Regions from separate parts of the Cronobacter universalis NCTC 9529 genome, predicted to be linked through region 3. Evidence: predicted binding sites of a transcription regulator. Region 3 holds the regulator's gene; each other region holds the start of a gene.
What was found. The regulator Fur, encoded in region 3, represses iron uptake genes when iron is present. The targets are predictions, from matches to a motif close to ATAATAATGAGAACNACTATCAA.
Positions count from the first base shown of each region.

Region 1: zupT (zinc transporter ZupT) is a predicted target of Fur. The motif match lies at 3,290-3,312, and genes of this name have one in related genera.
Region 2: exbB (tol-pal system-associated acyl-CoA thioesterase) is a predicted target of Fur. The motif match lies at 3,909-3,931, and genes of this name have one in related genera.

Region 1 is NZ_CP012257.1:3,532,974-3,538,523, reverse strand. It holds gene hldE (bifunctional D-glycero-beta-D-manno-heptose-7-phosphate kinase/D-glycero-beta-D-manno-heptose 1-phosphate adenylyltransferase HldE) at 1-951, shown strand, start outside; gene ubiK (ubiquinone biosynthesis accessory factor UbiK) at 1,002-1,367, opposite strand; FMN riboswitch at 1,491-1,674, shown strand; gene ribB (3,4-dihydroxy-2-butanone-4-phosphate synthase) at 1,782-2,435, shown strand; gene zupT (zinc transporter ZupT) at 2,500-3,276, opposite strand; gene ygiD (4,5-DOPA-extradiol-dioxygenase) at 3,468-4,259, shown strand; gene AFK65_RS16235 (glutathionylspermidine synthase family protein) at 4,287-5,447, opposite strand; gene AFK65_RS16230 (DUF1190 family protein) at 5,451-5,550, opposite strand, start outside.
Region 2 is NZ_CP012257.1:3,633,959-3,639,508, forward strand. It holds gene AFK65_RS16705 (hypothetical protein) at 1-398, shown strand, start outside; gene AFK65_RS16710 (hypothetical protein) at 404-823, shown strand; gene fucR (L-fucose operon activator) at 809-1,549, opposite strand; gene AFK65_RS16720 (SDR family oxidoreductase) at 1,719-2,615, shown strand; gene exbD (TonB system transport protein ExbD) at 2,684-3,109, opposite strand; gene exbB (tol-pal system-associated acyl-CoA thioesterase) at 3,114-3,848, opposite strand; gene metC (cystathionine beta-lyase) at 4,098-5,285, shown strand; gene yghB (DedA family general envelope maintenance protein YghB) at 5,404-5,550, shown strand, end outside.
Region 3 is NZ_CP012257.1:1,304,943-1,310,492, reverse strand. It holds gene ybfF (esterase) at 28-795, shown strand; gene ybfE (LexA regulated protein) at 924-1,205, shown strand; gene fldA (flavodoxin FldA) at 1,367-1,897, shown strand; gene fur (ferric iron uptake transcriptional regulator) at 2,188-2,640, shown strand; gene AFK65_RS05960 (helix-turn-helix domain-containing protein) at 2,962-3,573, shown strand; gene AFK65_RS05955 (beta-N-acetylhexosaminidase) at 3,631-5,550, opposite strand, start outside.

The DNA.
Region 1 (5,550 bases), 2.1 Mb from region 3:
GTACAGCAGATGATCCAGCTGGCGCGTAACGCTGGCGTTCCGGTGCTTATCGATCCGAAAGGCACCGATTTCGAACGTTATCGCGGCGCGACATTGCTGACGCCAAACCTGTCTGAATTCGAAGCCGTGGCGGGCAAGTGCAAAACCGAACAGGACATTGTCGAGCGCGGCATGAAAATCATCGCCGATTTCGATCTCAGCGCGCTGCTGGTGACCCGTTCAGAGCAGGGCATGACGCTGCTGCAACCGGGCAAAGCGCCGTTCCACCTGCCGACGCAGGCGCAGGAAGTCTATGACGTAACCGGCGCGGGCGATACCGTGATTGGCGTGCTGGCGGCGACGCTGGCGTCCGGCAATTCGCTGGAAGAAGCCTGCTTCTTCGCCAACGCGGCGGCAGGGGTGGTGGTCGGCAAGCTCGGTACGTCAACCGTGTCGCCGGTCGAGCTGGAAAACGCGGTGCGCGGGCGCGCGGAAACCGGTTTTGGCGTGATGAGCGAGGCGGCGCTGAAAGAAGCCGTGCTGGCGGCGCGCAAGCGCGGCGAGAAAGTGGTGATGACCAACGGCGTGTTCGACATCCTTCACGCAGGCCACGTCTCGTATCTGGCGAATGCGCGCAAGCTTGGCGATCGCCTGATTGTGGCGGTCAACAGCGACGCCTCCACCCGTCGCCTGAAAGGCGATACGCGCCCGGTAAACCCGCAGGAGCAGCGCATGATCGTGCTGGCCGCGCTGGAAGCGGTGGACTGGGTGGTGCCGTTTGAAGAAGACACGCCGCAGCGGCTGATTAGCGAAATCCTGCCGGATCTGCTGGTTAAAGGCGGCGACTATAAGCCTGAAGATATCGCGGGCAGCAAAGAGGTGTGGGCCAATGGCGGGGACGTCATGGTGCTGAACTTCGAAGATGGCTGCTCGACCACCAATATCATCAAGAAGATCCAGAAGAACAGCTGACGCGCGCTGCGCGAACGCCCCTTGCCTGGCAGGGGGCGTTGTCGTTTCTGTCAGTCCTGTTTGTCGAGGCTATCGACCGGCGGGATGGCAGGCGGCGGCGTTACGGCAGTCACGGGCGCGCTGGCGCTGCCTGCGGCCGTGGTCGCTGAGGCGTCAGCCGGTGCGGAGGCAGTCGCGCCGCGCGATTCCAGCGCGGTCAGACGCTGTTCCAGCGCCGTCAGTTTCTCGCGCGTGCGCAGCAGTACCTGCGTCTGCACGTCAAACTCCTCACGACTCACCAGATCCAGGCGAGACAGCTGGGCCTGCAGTACCTGGCGGATTTTCTTCTCAACATCTTCCCCGATCTCACGGATCCCTTTTGGCATCGATTCATGGACCTGACGGGCGATCTGTTCAATTTTCTTCGGGTCAATCATAGCGGTTTCCCTGATCTGGTATGGTCTGAAGAGTAATTGTAATCGCTGATCGGAAGGGTATAAACCGGAAATGTTTGAATCTCATGCATTGCCGACGATTATCAATGGCGTTATAGTTATCCCGCTTATTCTCAGGGCGGGGTGAAATTCCCCACCGGCGGTAAATCAGGCTTCTCCTGCATCTGCGCGAAAGCGAAGGCGCAAGATAAACTGAAAGCCCGCGAGCGCTTCAGGCTGTTTCTGAAGGTCAGCAGATCCGGTGTAATTCCGGGGCCGACGGTTAAAGTCCGGATGGGAGAGAGTAACGATCTGCCTGGGCTTGCGCCCACTCACGTTATTTTGCTTGCCGCTTGCCGGCACTCCTAAGACCGCCCTGATTCTGGTAATCCATATAATTAATGAGGTTTCTTTACCATGAATCAGACGCTTCTTTCTGCTTTTGGCACCGCTTTTGAACGCGTGGAAAACGCGATCGCCGCACTGCGCGAAGGGCGCGGCGTGATGGTGCTCGATGACGAGAACCGTGAAAACGAAGGCGACATGATTTTCGCCGCCGAAACCATGACCGTTGAACAGATGGCGTTAACCATCCGTCACGGCAGCGGCATCGTCTGCCTGTGCCTGACCGAAGAACGCCGTAAACAGCTCGACCTGCCGATGATGGTGGAAAACAACACCAGCGCGTTCGGCACCGGCTTCACCGTGACCATCGAAGCGGCGCACGGCGTGACCACCGGCGTTTCCGCCGCCGACCGCATCACGACCATTCGCGCGGCGATTGCCGACGACGCGAAACCGTCCGATCTGCACCGTCCTGGCCACGTATTCCCGCTGCGCGCGCAGCCGGGCGGCGTACTGACCCGCGGCGGCCATACCGAAGCGACCATCGATTTAGTCTCGCTGGCGGGCTTTAAACCGGCAGGCGTGCTGTGTGAACTGACCAATGACGACGGCACCATGGCGCGCGCGCCGGAGTGCATCGCGTTTGCCCGCGAACACAATATGCCGGTCGTGACTATTGAAGATTTAGTGAGCTACCGCCAGGCGCAGGAGCGCAAAGCGAGCTGACAAAAAGCCCGGCGATCGCCGGGCCTGAATGCTTCTGAAAGCCCGGTCTGACCGGGCTTTTTTATTAGCCGCTAAGGCCGCTGGTTTGCAGCAGCGTCAGGCTTAATCCCATCACCGACATGCCGCACAGCACGCCGTAGCTTGGGTTGTTATGCGGATCGATCTCTTTGGCAAGCGGCATCAGCTCATCCACCGACAGCGCCACCATGATCCCGGCGACCGCCGCCATAATCGCCGCCATGACCACCGGCGACACCATCGTACCGAGGATCAGCCAGGCCAGCACGCCGCCCAGAATTTCGGCCATCCCGGAGAGCCCCGCCCAGATAACCGCTTTACGGCGCGAGCCGGTGGCCGCGTAAACCGGGCCTGCCACCGCCAGTCCTTCAGGAATGTTGTGTAAGGCGACCGCGAGCGCAATCCCAAAGCCCAGCTCCAGATTGGTGCTGGCCGTCACGTAGGTGGCGATACCCTCCGGGAAGTTATGCAGACTGATGCCGAGCGTCAGCAAAAGCGCGGTACGGCGCAGATTGCGCGACGCGTGGGCCGGCGGCGGATCGATAAGATCCTGCGGGTGCGCGTGCGGCAACAGGCGATCGAGCGCGAAATAGCCGAGCAGGCCGACAATAAACATGCCGTAGCCCAGCACCGGCGACATGCCTTCCTCGCCAAGCGCGGCGGGCAGCATTTCCATCAGAGAAATCAGCAGCATAATGCCTGCGGCAAAGCCCAGCGAGAAAGCCAGCAGCCGGTTGGAGGGCTTCTGGCCGAGCACGCCGAGCAGCGCGCCGATAAACGTGGCGCCGCCCGCCAGTAAGGTCAGGATCAGAGGCACTGACATCGAACACTCCTTTTTGATAATGATTATCATTAATTTATCGGGCGAAACGGAAAAGTCGAGGCCCGTCCGTGGCTTTTACAGATTACTTACATTCAAATTTTCTGACGGTCTTCATCACGGTTATCTCCGTTCTTTCTGTATGCGATAAGCGTAAGGTAGCTCCATTGATATTACCGTTTCAGGATACAAAAATGACTGCTTCCTCTCGTATGCCTGCACTCTTTCTGGGCCACGGCAGCCCGATGAACGTGCTGGAAGATAACCGTTATACCCGCGCCTGGCGCGCGCTTGGCGAAACGTTGCCGCGTCCGAAAGCCATTGTAATGGTCTCGGCCCACTGGTTTACGCGCGGCACCGGCGTGACCGCGATGGAGCAGCCGCAAACCATTCACGATTTCGGGGGTTTCCCGCAGGCGCTGTACGATACCCATTATCCGGCGCCCGGCTCTCCGGCGCTGGCGCAGCGCGTGGCGGATCTCCTCGCGCCGCAGCCGGTTACGCTCGATAAAGAGGCCTGGGGTTTTGACCACGGCGCCTGGGGCGTACTGATAAAAATGTATCCGCAGGCGGATATTCCGCTGGTGCAGCTGAGTATAGACAGCACCAAACCCCCGGTCTGGCATTATGAGATGGGCCGCCGCCTTGCGGCGCTTCGCGACGAGGGCGTCATGCTGGTGGCGAGCGGCAATGTCGTCCATAACCTGCGTACCGCGCGCTGGCATGGCGAAGGTGAGCCGTATCCGTGGGCAGAGTCGTTCAATAACTTTGTGAAAGAGAATCTGACGTGGCGCGGCGAGGCGGCGGATCACCCGCTGGTCAACTATCTGGATCACCCCGGCGGCAGCCTGTCGAACCCGACGGCGGAGCATTTCCTGCCGCTGCTGTATGTACTTGGCGCGTGGAACGGCGACGAGCCGGTGACGATACCGGTCGACGGGTTGGAAATGGCCTCGTTGAGTATGTTGTCGGTACAGGTGGGTTAAGAATGGCGCCCTGGGGCGCCATCGCGGTTATTCCACAAACAGGTGCGGATAGAAGCGAGACAGATCCTGAGTTATCAGCGCTTTATCTTCACGGATACCGATCCCGGCGGGCTGATCGTTGATAAGCCAGCTGCCGATAAGCGTGTAGCTGTCACCGAATCTCGGCAGCGGATGGAACTGCTGCACGATAGTGCCTTCTTCGCCATACGGACCCTCCACCTGCTCAATGGTCTGGCCGTTCTCGATAATCGAGACGTTAGCGCCTTCACGGGAGAACAGAGGCTTAACCACATATTTCTCCATCGGCGGCGGGTTATCTTCGCTGAAGTACGCGGGCAGCAGGTTAGGGTGATTCGGGTAGAGCTCCCAGAGCAGCGGCAGCAGCGCCTTGTTGGAGATAATGCTCTTCCACGCCGGCTCCAGCCAGCGCACGCCCGCGTCCTCAAGCTTGGTGGAGAACGTCTCGCGCAGCATATACTCCCACGGATAGAGCTTAAACAGGTTGCTGATGACCTGATCCTGAAGATCGGTAAACTGTCCCTTCTCGCCAAGGCCGATATCTTCAATAAACAGAAAATCGTTCTCGATCCCGGCTTCGCTGGCGCAATCCTGTAAATACTGCACCGTGCCGCGATCTTCCACCGTATCGCGACAGCAGGCGAGATGCAGGCGGTTAAAGCCGTACTGCGCTTTCAGCTCGCCGAAACGCTCGATGATCTTCTCCTGGAGGCTGTTGAACTGATCGCTGCCCTGCGGGAGATTCCCGGCGCGCAGCTGATCTTCGAGCCAGATCCACTGAAAGAACGCCGCTTCATACAAAGAGGTCGGCGTATCGGCGTTATTTTCGAGAAGCTTCGGCTCGCCGCGTCCGTCCCAGGCGAGATCGAGACGCGAATAGAGCGACGGCTGGCCGCTGCGCCAGGACTGACGCACAAACTCCCAGGTGTGTTTTGGAATGCGGAATTTGGTCATCAGCGCGTCGCTTGCGACCACTTTCTCCACGACCTGTAAGCACATCTGGTGCAGCTCGGCGGTCACCTCTTCGAGCTTCTCCACCTGCGCCAGCGTCAGCCGGTAGTAAGCGTCTTCGCACCAGTAGGGCTCGCCGTACATGGTGTGAAAGTTAAAGCCATATTCCGTTGCCTTTTCGCGCCAGTCCGGGCGCTCGCTGATAGCGATTCTTTCCATGTGTCAGCCGCCCATTGAACGAGAGGAAGAGCCCGCCGCGCTGCGCTGCATCGTGGCCTGTTTCGCGACGGAATCGCCGAAACCGCCGCGGGTGATGGTCGAG
Region 2 (5,550 bases), 2.0 Mb from region 3:
TGCCCGACAATCTTGTGCCGGCGCGTTATCGTATTCCTACACCCGACAACCACCCCTCCGGCGAACAAAATAGCGAAAATTTAACTCAGGGAAAGCCAAAGCTCGAAGAATATGAAACCGACATATTGAGCGGCAAATCTCTGGCGGGCCAGAGCGGCAACGTACTGCTGGAAGAGCGCGACCGCCATATTAAAGCACGCCTGCTCAGTGTGGTTAAAATCGAAGCGTACACTAAAGTCCTGAATAAATTGGTCGAAGATAATGCTATTAGCGCTGAAGAATTGGCTGAACTGATCGCCACCAAAACCGCGCAGATAAATGAAGCGGGTAATAAAATTTGGCTTAATCTCATTACCCAGGAAAAAGACGCCCCCGTTTTTTATAAGTTCGAGGATTAACTGGCGTGACGGAAATAACCTCCAGCCACCAATATTTCACTTTAGATAAGCAAGAAGAACAGAAATTTATCTTAAGTCAGAATTTGCAGGCGCTGATTAATGAAAAAAATGAAGCCATCGCCGGTTATACCCGGGCCGTGCTGACGATACCGGCCGCCCTGGTACAGCTGAAATGGCAGAATCGCCGCGAAATCTATCCGTTGCTGGTGAAAGAAGAGGTGTATGGCGCCGTACTGGAAGAGATAATGAATCGTCACCCGCAGCTGCGCGCGCAAGTGATGGCCGCGATTGAAGAGCATTATCAGCAGATTAAAGCGCAGGAAGCGGAAACGCTAATGCTAAGCCGCAAGCTCGCTGATGGTAACTACCAGACCTCATCCGTCACGCCGCTTCCTGAACCGCCCGCCGCCTCAACCGACAAGTAGCGCGCCTGCGCCCTGTCCGCCGTTTTCCTCCTGCGTTATCACCTCCGTCACCTGCTCCAGCGTTCCGATTCGCACCTCACCGGTACGATTACGCTTGCTACGGTCTATCAACAACAGCGATTGCGCCGCCCGGCGCAGCAGCAGCGTTTTGTATTCTGCGTTCCACGAGCGCGCGTCCCAGATGCCGCCCGCTTCATCAATGCCCTGGCATGAGAAAAGAAACAGATCGATATCGATATGCTTCAGTAACGCGGGCAGCGACGGGTTTTCATAACAGGCCGCCTGGCGATGCAGAATGCCGCCGGTGCTGATAAGCGTTATCTGCTCGCGTCTGGCGACCTCCTGCCCTATCCGCACGCTGTTGGTGAAAATCGTGAGGGGCACGTCCGGCAACTGGCGCGCCAGATACCAGCACGTCGTGCTGGCGTCGAGCGCCACCACCATTCCGGCATCGAGCCAGTGCAGCGCGTTGCGCGCGATATCCATTTTATGCGCATGGTGGCTTTTCACGCGCGCCTCGAAGGGATCGTCATGGCTCGGCGCATCGCGGCGTAATACCCTCGCCCGCCCGTGGCTGCGCAGAATCTTTCCGGCGCGCTGTAGCTCGCTCAGATCGCGCCGGATGGTCTCCTGACTCACCGCCAGGCGGCTTGCCAGCGCCTGGGTGGTCAGCGCCTCGTGCGTCCATAAGAGCCTGATAATTTTCTGCTGGCGCTCGTTTTTCATCCTGCTGCTCCGTCGGTAAATCGCCTGGGTTGCACGCTGTTCATTATTGCAGCAGGCGCGTGGAAAGGAGAACCGGGCCGCGCCGGAAATACAGAAAATCCTGATAATTTCCGCCAGTGCAGCATGAGGCACTACCCTTAGAGGACGCTTTGATAACGAGGAGGAACTTATGGCGAACGACCAGAACAAGATCCAGGACCCGACAACCCAGTACTTCACCGGGGAATATCCACAGCAGAAACAGCCTGCGCCGGGCATTCAGGCCAAAATGGAGCCGGTGCCGGACTGCGGCGAGAAAAGCTACAAGGGGAGTGGTCGCCTTCAGGATCGTAAGGCACTGGTGACAGGGGGCGATTCCGGTATCGGTCGCGCTGCCGCCATTGCTTACGCGCGAGAAGGCGCGGACGTGGTGCTGAACTACCTCCCGGAGGAGCAGCAGGACGCCGAAGAAGTGAAGGCGTTGATTGAAGAGGCGGGTCGCAAAGCGGTGCTGATCCCAGGCGATCTGACCGACGAGAAATTCGCCCGCGATCTGGTGCATCGCGCCATTCAGGAACTGGGCGGGCTGGATATCCTGGCGCTGGTGGCCGGTAAACAGACGGCGGTTGAGGATATCGCGAATCTGACCAGCGAGCAGTTCCAGAAAACCTATGCGACTAACGTATTCGCGCTGTTCTGGATAACCCAGGAAGCGCTGCCGCACCTGAAACCGGGCGCGAGCATTATCACGACGTCGTCTATTCAGGCGTATCAGCCAAGCCCGCATCTGCTGGATTACGCGTCCACCAAGGCCGCTATCCTCAACTACAGCCGCGGGCTTGCCAAACAGGTGGCGGAAAAAGGCATTCGCGTGAATATCGTGGCCCCTGGCCCTATCTGGACGCCGCTGCAGATCTGCGGGGGTCAGCCGCAGGAGAAAATCCCGCAGTTCGGCCAGCAGACGCCGCTTAAACGCGCCGGTCAGCCGGCGGAGCTGGCGCCGATTTACGTCTATCTGGCAAGCCAGGAATCAAGCTACGTCACCGCGGAAGTTCACGGTGTCACCGGCGGCGAACACCTGAGTTAATCGCCAGACGCTGGGCAATAAAAAAGCGCGGCTTATGCCGCGCTTTTCTTTGGCTGAAAGCGTAAGCGTTACTTCGCTTTTGTCACTTCCTGGCCGACCAGCCCGATTTTCAGATAGCCCGCCTGGTGCAGCGTATCCATCACGTTCATCATGGTTTCGTAGTCGACGGTTTTATCCGCGCGGAAGAAAATCGTGGTGTCTTTCTTGCCGCCGGTCTGGGCGTCGAGCGCGCTAATCATCGAATCACGCGTCACCGGATCGTTGCCGATAAACATCGTTTTATCGGCCTTCACCGACAGATAGACCGGTTTCTCCGGGCGCGGCTGCGGCTGGCTGGACGCCGCCGGCAGGTTCACCTTCACATCGACCGTCGCGAGCGGCGCCGCCACCATAAAGATAATCAGCAGCACCAGCATCACGTCAATAAACGGCGTGACGTTAATTTCGTGCATTTCGCCGTTATCATCGAGATTTTCGTTAAAACGCATCGCCATAGGATTAACCTAAACGCAGTTTTTGAGCGGTACGCACCGGCTGCGCCTGGGCGCTCGCCTCGAGATCCAGATCGCGGCTTTGCAGCAGCAGCACCTGAGCGGCCACATCGCCAAGTGTCGCTTTATAGCTGCCGATGGTGCGCGCGAAAATGTTATAGATAACCACCGCCGGGATAGCGGCGACAAGACCAATGGCCGTCGCGAGCAGCGCTTCGGCGATACCCGGCGCCACGACCGCGAGGTTAGTGGTCTGCGACTGGGCGATGCCGATAAAGCTGTTCATGATGCCCCACACGGTGCCGAACAGTCCGACAAACGGCGAAATCGCGCCGATGGTCGCGAGATAACCGTTGCCGCGCCCCATGTGACGCCCTGCCGCCGCCACGCGACGCTCAAGACGAAAACCGGTGCGCTCTTTAATGCCTTCGTTATCTTCGCTGCCTGCCGAAAGCTCGCGCTCATTCTGCGCTTCTTCGATAAGCCGCGCGCTCAGGCTTTTCGGGCCGAAACGTTCGGCCATTTCACGCGCGTCGTCCAGCGTGCGGGCGCCCGCCAGCTCCTGCTGTTCGCGCTTAAGACGGCGTTTGTGGCCGGACAGCTCAACGCTTTTGCTAAAGAAAATCGCCCAGGTCACGACGGAAGCCAGAATGAGGCCAATCATGACGATTTTCACCACGATGTCGGCATGCTGATACATGCCCCAGACGGAAAGATCCGTCTGCATCAAATTATTTCCCACTGTGCATCTCCAGGACGAAAGTCACAAAACTGCTCATAATGATATCAAAATGACATCGAATTGATAGTAGTTCTCATTAGTATTTGCATGGTGCGCCAGCGCAACTTTTTTTTCTTTGCGCTCAGACAGGAAAGGCGTTCAGATGACGTTTTTTCATCTTTCGCATCAGAACGAAATCAGCGCGAGGCGGCGACGATTTTCCGTGGTAACGTAGGTTTAGACATCCAGACGTTCAGACAGGGGAAATCCATGACCGACAAACACATTGAGACGGCGCTGATCCAGGCCGGACGCGCCAAACGTTACACGCAGGGATCGGTGAACAGCGTGATTCAGCGTGCGTCATCGCTGGTGTTTGACAGCGTGGAAGCGAAAAAACAGGCCACCGCCGGGCGCGCGCAGGGCGAACTGTTTTACGGCCGGCGCGGCACGCTGACCCATTTTTCACTTCAGGAGGCGATGTGCGAGCTGGAAGGCGGCGCGGGTTGCGCGCTGTTCCCGTGCGGCGCGGCGGCGGTCGCCAACACGATTCTGGCGTTTGTCGAACAGGGCGATCATGTGCTGGTAACCAACAGCGCGTATGAGCCGACTCAGGATTTCTGCACCAAAATTCTCACTAAGCTTGGCGTCACGACCACCTGGTTCGATCCGCTGGCGGGCGACGGCATTACACGGCACCTTCAGCCCAACACCAAAGTGGTGTTTCTGGAATCGCCCGGCTCCATCACGATGGAAGTGCATGACGTGCCCGCGATTGTCGCGGCGGTGCGTCGCGTCGCCCCTGACGCCGTCATTATGATGGACAACACCTGGGCGGCGGGCATTCTGTTTAAGGCGCTCGATTTCGGCGTCGATATCTCCATTCAGGCAGGCACCAAATATCTGGTCGGGCATTCGGACGCGATGATAGGCACCGCGGTTGCCAACGCCCGCTGCTGGGATACGCTTCGCGAGAATGCTTATCTGATGGGCCAGATGGCGGACGCCGACTCCGCGTATGTCACCAGCCGCGGCCTGCGCACGCTGGCGGTGCGCCTGCGCCAGCACGAAGAGAGCGGCCTGCATGTAGCGCAGTGGCTGGCGGCGCATCCGCAGGTGGCGCGCGTCAATCATCCGGCGCTGCCTGGCAGCAAAGGCCATGAATTCTGGAAACGCGATTTTAGCGGGGCCAGCGGTCTCTTCTCTTTTATTCTCGATAAACGGCTTAACGACGCAGAGCTGGCGCGTTATCTCGATAATTTCGCGCATTTCAGCATGGCCTATTCCTGGGGCGGCTATGAATCGCTGATCCTCGCCAACCAGCCGGAAGAGCTCGCGGCGATCCGTCCGGCGGGGGGCGTCGACTTCACCGGCACGCTGGTGCGCCTGCATATCGGGCTCGAAAACGTGGAAGATTTAATCGCCGATCTGGACGCGGCCTTCCGTCGCATCGCCTGAAGTGAAAAAAAACCGCGTTATCCCAGGAAAAGAGAAGGTTTGTTGAAGCTGTAGTGCAGATGCGGCGGTACATTTAAGGGTACAATAGGGGCAATTCCGCTGTTCCACAGGATCTCCCATGGCTGTTATCCAGGATATTATCGCTGCGCTCTGGCATCACGATTTTGCCGCGCTGGCGGACCCGCATGTCGTTGGCGTTGTCTGGTGCGTGATGTTTGCCACGCTGTTTTTAGAAAACGGTCTGCTGCCGGCGTCGTTTCTGCCG
Region 3 (5,550 bases):
TGTCAGTCGCCAAAAAAGAACTTTGCCATGAAATTAAATACCCGCACGCAATCTGCGCAACAACCGACTCAAAATACACCGATTGTGTTCATTCACGGGCTGTTTGGCAGCCTGGATAACCTGGGCGTGCTGGCGCGTGAGCTGGTGGCGGATCATGACGTTGTGCAGGTTGATTTGCGAAACCACGGGCTTTCCGGGCGTAGCGAGACGATGGATTACCCGGCGATGGCGCAGGATATTCTCGAAACCCTCGACGCGCTGGGGCTGAATAAGGTGATTCTCATCGGCCATTCGATGGGCGGCAAAGCGGCGATGGCGGTGACCGCCCTCGCGCCGGAGCGCATAGAAAAGCTGGTGGCGATTGATATCGCGCCGGTGGATTACCAGGTGCGCCGTCACGATGAAATTTTTAACGCGGTGAACGCGGTGAGCGACGCGGGCGCCACGTCGCGCCAGCAGGCGGCGGAGATTATGCGTCAGCAGATTGCTGAGGAAGGCGTGGTGCAGTTTCTGCTGAAATCGTTTGTCGAGGGCGAGTGGCGCTTTAACGTGCCGGTGCTGTGGAACCAGTATTCGCGTATCGTCGGCTGGGAAACGGTGCCCGCCTGGCACGGCCCCGCGCTGTTTATTCGCGGCGGCGCGTCGCCTTATGTGGAAGAAGCGCACCGCGAGGCGTTGCTCGCGCAGTTCCCGCAGGCCCGCGCGCATGTGATTGCGGGCGCCGGTCACTGGGTGCATGCCGAAAAACCGCAGGCGGTGCTGCGCGCGATCCGTCGTTTTCTGGAAACTGATTAAAAACAGACCGACCGGCGCCCTCGCGCGCCGGATGCGTTGGCGCGCTTCGCTGCCTCATGTATGATGGCGCGCTGAAATACCGCCGGGCTCCGCCACGGCAGCCTGTTTCCCCTGTCTATACTCATACCATGGCAAAAGAACAAACGGACCGCACAACGCTCGATCTCTTCGCGGATGAACGCCGTCCGGGCAGACCGAAAACCAATCCGCTGTCGCGCGACGAACAGCTGCGCATCAATAAGCGCAACCAGCTTAAACGTGACAAAGTTCGCGGGCTTAAGCGCGTGGAGCTGAAGCTGAACGCCGACGCGGTAGACGCGCTGAACCATCTCGCGCAGGCGCGCAATATCAGCCGCAGCGAGCTGATAGAAGCGATGCTGCTCGCGCAGCTGAAAGCCTTGCAGGAGTAAGGTCTGGTCTGAATTTTACCCAAAAGGACGGGGCAATGTAGCAGAGAGTGCACCCGGCGCCTGATACCGTTTCCGCACCCTCTTTTGTTCTGCTATGATTGCCCTATCTGTGGGCGTTATGCCAGCACCATCACATTTAGATTCAAGAGGTTATTCTTCTTATGGCAATCGTAGGCATCTTTTTCGGCAGCGACACCGGCAATACCGAAAATATCGCAAAAATTATCCAGAAACAGCTCGGGAAAGACGTTGCTGAAGTGCATGACATTGCCAAAAGCAGCAAAGAAGATCTGGAAGCATTCGATATTCTTCTGCTTGGCATCCCGACCTGGTATTACGGCGAAGCGCAGTGCGACTGGGATGATTTCTTCCCGACGCTCGAAGAAATTGACTTCAACGGCAAGCTGGTAGCTCTCTTCGGCTGTGGCGACCAGGAAGATTACGCAGAATACTTCTGCGACGCGCTGGGCACCATTCGCGACATTATCGAGCCGCGCGGCGCGACCATCGTTGGCCACTGGCCGACCGAAGGCTACCACTTTGAAGCCTCCAAGGGCCTGGCGGACGACGATCACTTCGTCGGTCTCGCGATTGACGAAGACCGCCAGCCGGAGCTGACCGCGGAACGCGTTGAAAAATGGGTCAAACAGGTTTCCGAAGAGCTACATCTGCAGGAAATCATCAACGCCTGATGATAAGCGGCGCGGGCACCGTTCCGCGCCGTTTGATAGATAAAAGCAATGAAAATAATTGCTACAAATTTTTAACTTTCCCTCACTACGCTGTACAATAGCTTCCTTAATTATCAGGCCCTCCACGTAAAAAACGCTGGCTGGCCCACGATTTTTAAGCTCTTTTTTGCCGGACGCTTGCGGTTTTCATTTAGGCATGTCAGTTCTATAATGAGACGCATTCATCTTCGGCGTATCCGATGTATCGCTCCCTTCCGGAGCGAGTCGTTAAGCAACAGGACAGATTCCGCATGACTGACAACAATACCGCATTAAAGAAGGCCGGCCTGAAAGTCACGCTTCCTCGATTAAAAATCCTCGAAGTGCTGCAGGAACCGGTCAATCATCATGTCAGTGCGGAAGACCTCTATAAGCGTCTGATTGACATGGGTGAAGAGATTGGCCTTGCCACGGTCTATCGCGTACTTAACCAGTTCGATGATGCCGGCATCGTCACTCGCCACAACTTCGAAGGCGGCAAATCCGTTTTCGAGCTGACGCAACAGCATCATCACGATCATCTGATTTGCCTCGATTGCGGCAAAGTGATCGAGTTCAGCGATGACTCCATTGAAGCCCGTCAGCGTGAGATCGCCACGCGTCACGGCATCCGCCTGACCAACCACAGTCTCTATCTGTATGGTCACTGCGCGGACGGCGACTGCCGCGAAAACGAACACGCCCACGAGGCTGGCGGGAAATAACACTCGCACACTGCATCATCCAGGCCGACATCTGTCGGCTTTTTTATTGCCTGAAAACGCTGCTCCGAAAATAGAAATGTATTTTTTTAGATAGAGTTAAATAGTGATAGTGTTTTAATACAGCGCACAATGCTTAATTAAACCACATATATTTTATTAAATTGAAATTCAGAAAAGATAAATATCTTTGCCGCTCAATCGCTTAGGCATCAGATTATCCCTGTTTGTTCTTTTATCTCTCCTGCGCCTTATTGCAGCAATAAAAATCCATCCATTAAGATACAGCAACGATTTAATTTTATTTTATATAAGGTAACCCATATGGTCTTACCCCCTAAACCGCTTGCTGAGATTTACCGTATCGCGGATATTTTCAATAGCTATGGTAGCTGGTCTCGTGCGGAAAAAAATACGCTCATCCCCCTGCGGGACGGGGAGATCTGCATCATTCGCGGCGGTCAGTTCTCTCTGATGCGCCAGAGCGACCGGCTGCTTCTGGAAAAAAGCAGCGCGCCCTCCGTCCTTGGTCTCGCCAGGAATTTAGGTAAATCCCAATTCGCAAAATTACAGGCTGATTCTGAATGTCATTATCAGTTAATTCCTTTTGATTATTTCATGCAGGAAATTGAGAAAAATCACTGTCAGTTACATCTGCTTATTTTGTCTTCATGGATTATTAATACGCTTTGCTATCGCGAAGAAATTATGATCGGCAGAAACAGCTTCAGTATGATTAAAGCCAATATTGATTGCCTGGCGGCGATGGATGAGTTCATGCGCAACCGCATTAACGTGGCGGATTATATTGTTAAAAAAACTAATCTTTCCCGTAGCATGGTGATGAAAACCCTTTCTCAACTGCGCAGCGCGAAGAATATTGAGATAAGCAAAGGCAAGCTGGTCGCGGTTTACCATCTGCCTGACGCGCTGTAAGCCTTGCGTCCCTCACGAAAAAGCCAGCCCGGAGGCTGGCTTTTTAATTACGCTGCGTTATGGCTGTACGCTATCCACACGGCTGTAGCGCTTACCGTCGCTGCTGACGCTGCGCACCTGCACCGCGCCTGTGACGCGTGGCGGCTTCGCGGCGTCATAACGCAGCCAGCGCGCGCCATCGTCGGTGGAATACTCCATCGCAACGCCAGGCAGGCTGCTGTTCATCTGCAACACGCCCTCGCTAACGCGCGCGCCGGGCACCGGTAAACGGAACTGCACGCCCGCTTTTTCAAGCTTCGGCAGTTCGCGGCTGCCCGCCAGGTTCGCAAAGCGCGTCCAGTCCTCATGCAGCGCTTTCACATCCACCTGATGCGTTTCGCCGCCTTTATATTCGCGTCCTGCCTGATAATCCTGCTCCCAGGCGGCGCGATGCCAGGCGCGCTCCGCAACGGCCAGCAGACGCGGGTACATCATGTACTCCATTTGTTTATCGGTGCGCACGACTTCGCTCCAGAGCTGCGCCGAGAGGCCATACGCGCCCGGCCACGGCTTGTCGGATTTGGCGCTGAACGGATTGCCGTCGCGATCGACGGAGGTCTCGGCGTTTTGCGGCAGGTTATCCGGCGCGAAGCTGAAAATCTTGCGCTCGTCGCTGAATCGCGTACCCCAGTAGTAACCGCTCTCCGCCGGGTTTACTTCGTTCGGGAAATCGAGATAAACATAATCCGGGTTAGAGACCACCACGCGGAAACCTTTATTTGCCCAGTCGTTCGCCGTATCGAAACCACCCCAGTAGAGCGAGTCCCAGAAGTTGACGTTAACATGCGGGGTCGCGAACGCGCTGGCGTCTTTCGCGTCCTTAAGCCCGTCCTGCCACGCCTGCATGGTGTCGATGCCGTGGGCTTTGACAAGCTTGCTCACTTCCGCGCCAAAGTAGCTGGAGAGATGCTCGACATCAGCCACCACGCCGTCCTGCACCATCTTCTGACACACCGGCGAGCGCGCCCAGGGCTTGTCCTGACGGCGCTGATCGATAATTCCCTTCCCGGCCTCTGGTTTCGCTTTGTCCGTATAACCCGCCCCGAGGTAGATATTTTTCGCCTCATCGCCGCCGAAATGCCAGGTAGTGAGCGGCTGCCCGGCCTCTTTGTGCATCTGCTGGATCTCGCCAATTACTTTATCCACGAAGCGGCGCGACGAGTCGAGGCACGGGTTGAGGTAGCCGGTGCGGTTGTAGTACTGCACGCCGGTGGTGACCGACGTATCGTTAGGATCGAGCAGACGATACTGATTCGCCTCTTCGGTTTTACCGGCTTTTTGCAGCCTGTCGTAACGCGCTTCCATCGCGATCGTCGCCGCGCGGGCGTGCGCGGGCATGTCGATTTCCGGAATCACCTCTATCTGGCGCGCGGCGGCATATTTCACAATCTTAATATAATCCGCGCGGGTGAAATACCCGCTGCCGTTGTTATTCGTATCGGGCCCGGAGCCGAGCTGCGGCAGCAGGCAGGTTTTTTCGCTGAGATCGTGACAGCGCTTCGCGCCCACTTCAGTGAGCTCCGGCAAGCCCGGAATCTCGATACGCCAGCCTTCGTCATCGCTCAGATGGAAATGGAATTTATTGAGCTTATAGGCCGCCATCTGGTCAAGCAGGCGTAGCACAGCGGCTTTGGTGTGAAAGTTGCGTCCCACATCGAGTTGAATGCCGCGATAGTCAAAACGCGGCGCGTCGCTGGCTTCAAGTGTGGCGATTTGCTTCGCGCCCTCATCCGGGATCAGCGAGAGCAGCGATTGCAGACCATAAAAAACGCCGGCGCGGTCATAGCCGGTAATCGTCGTCTCTTGTGGCCCGATATGCAGCTGATACGCGCCGGAGACCGCCTCTTTGCCGGTAAACGCCTTGCTGTCGATGCCCGTACGCACCGGATACCCCGCGTCGGTTTTCACGCCGAGCAGCGCGAAACGGGCGGTAATCGC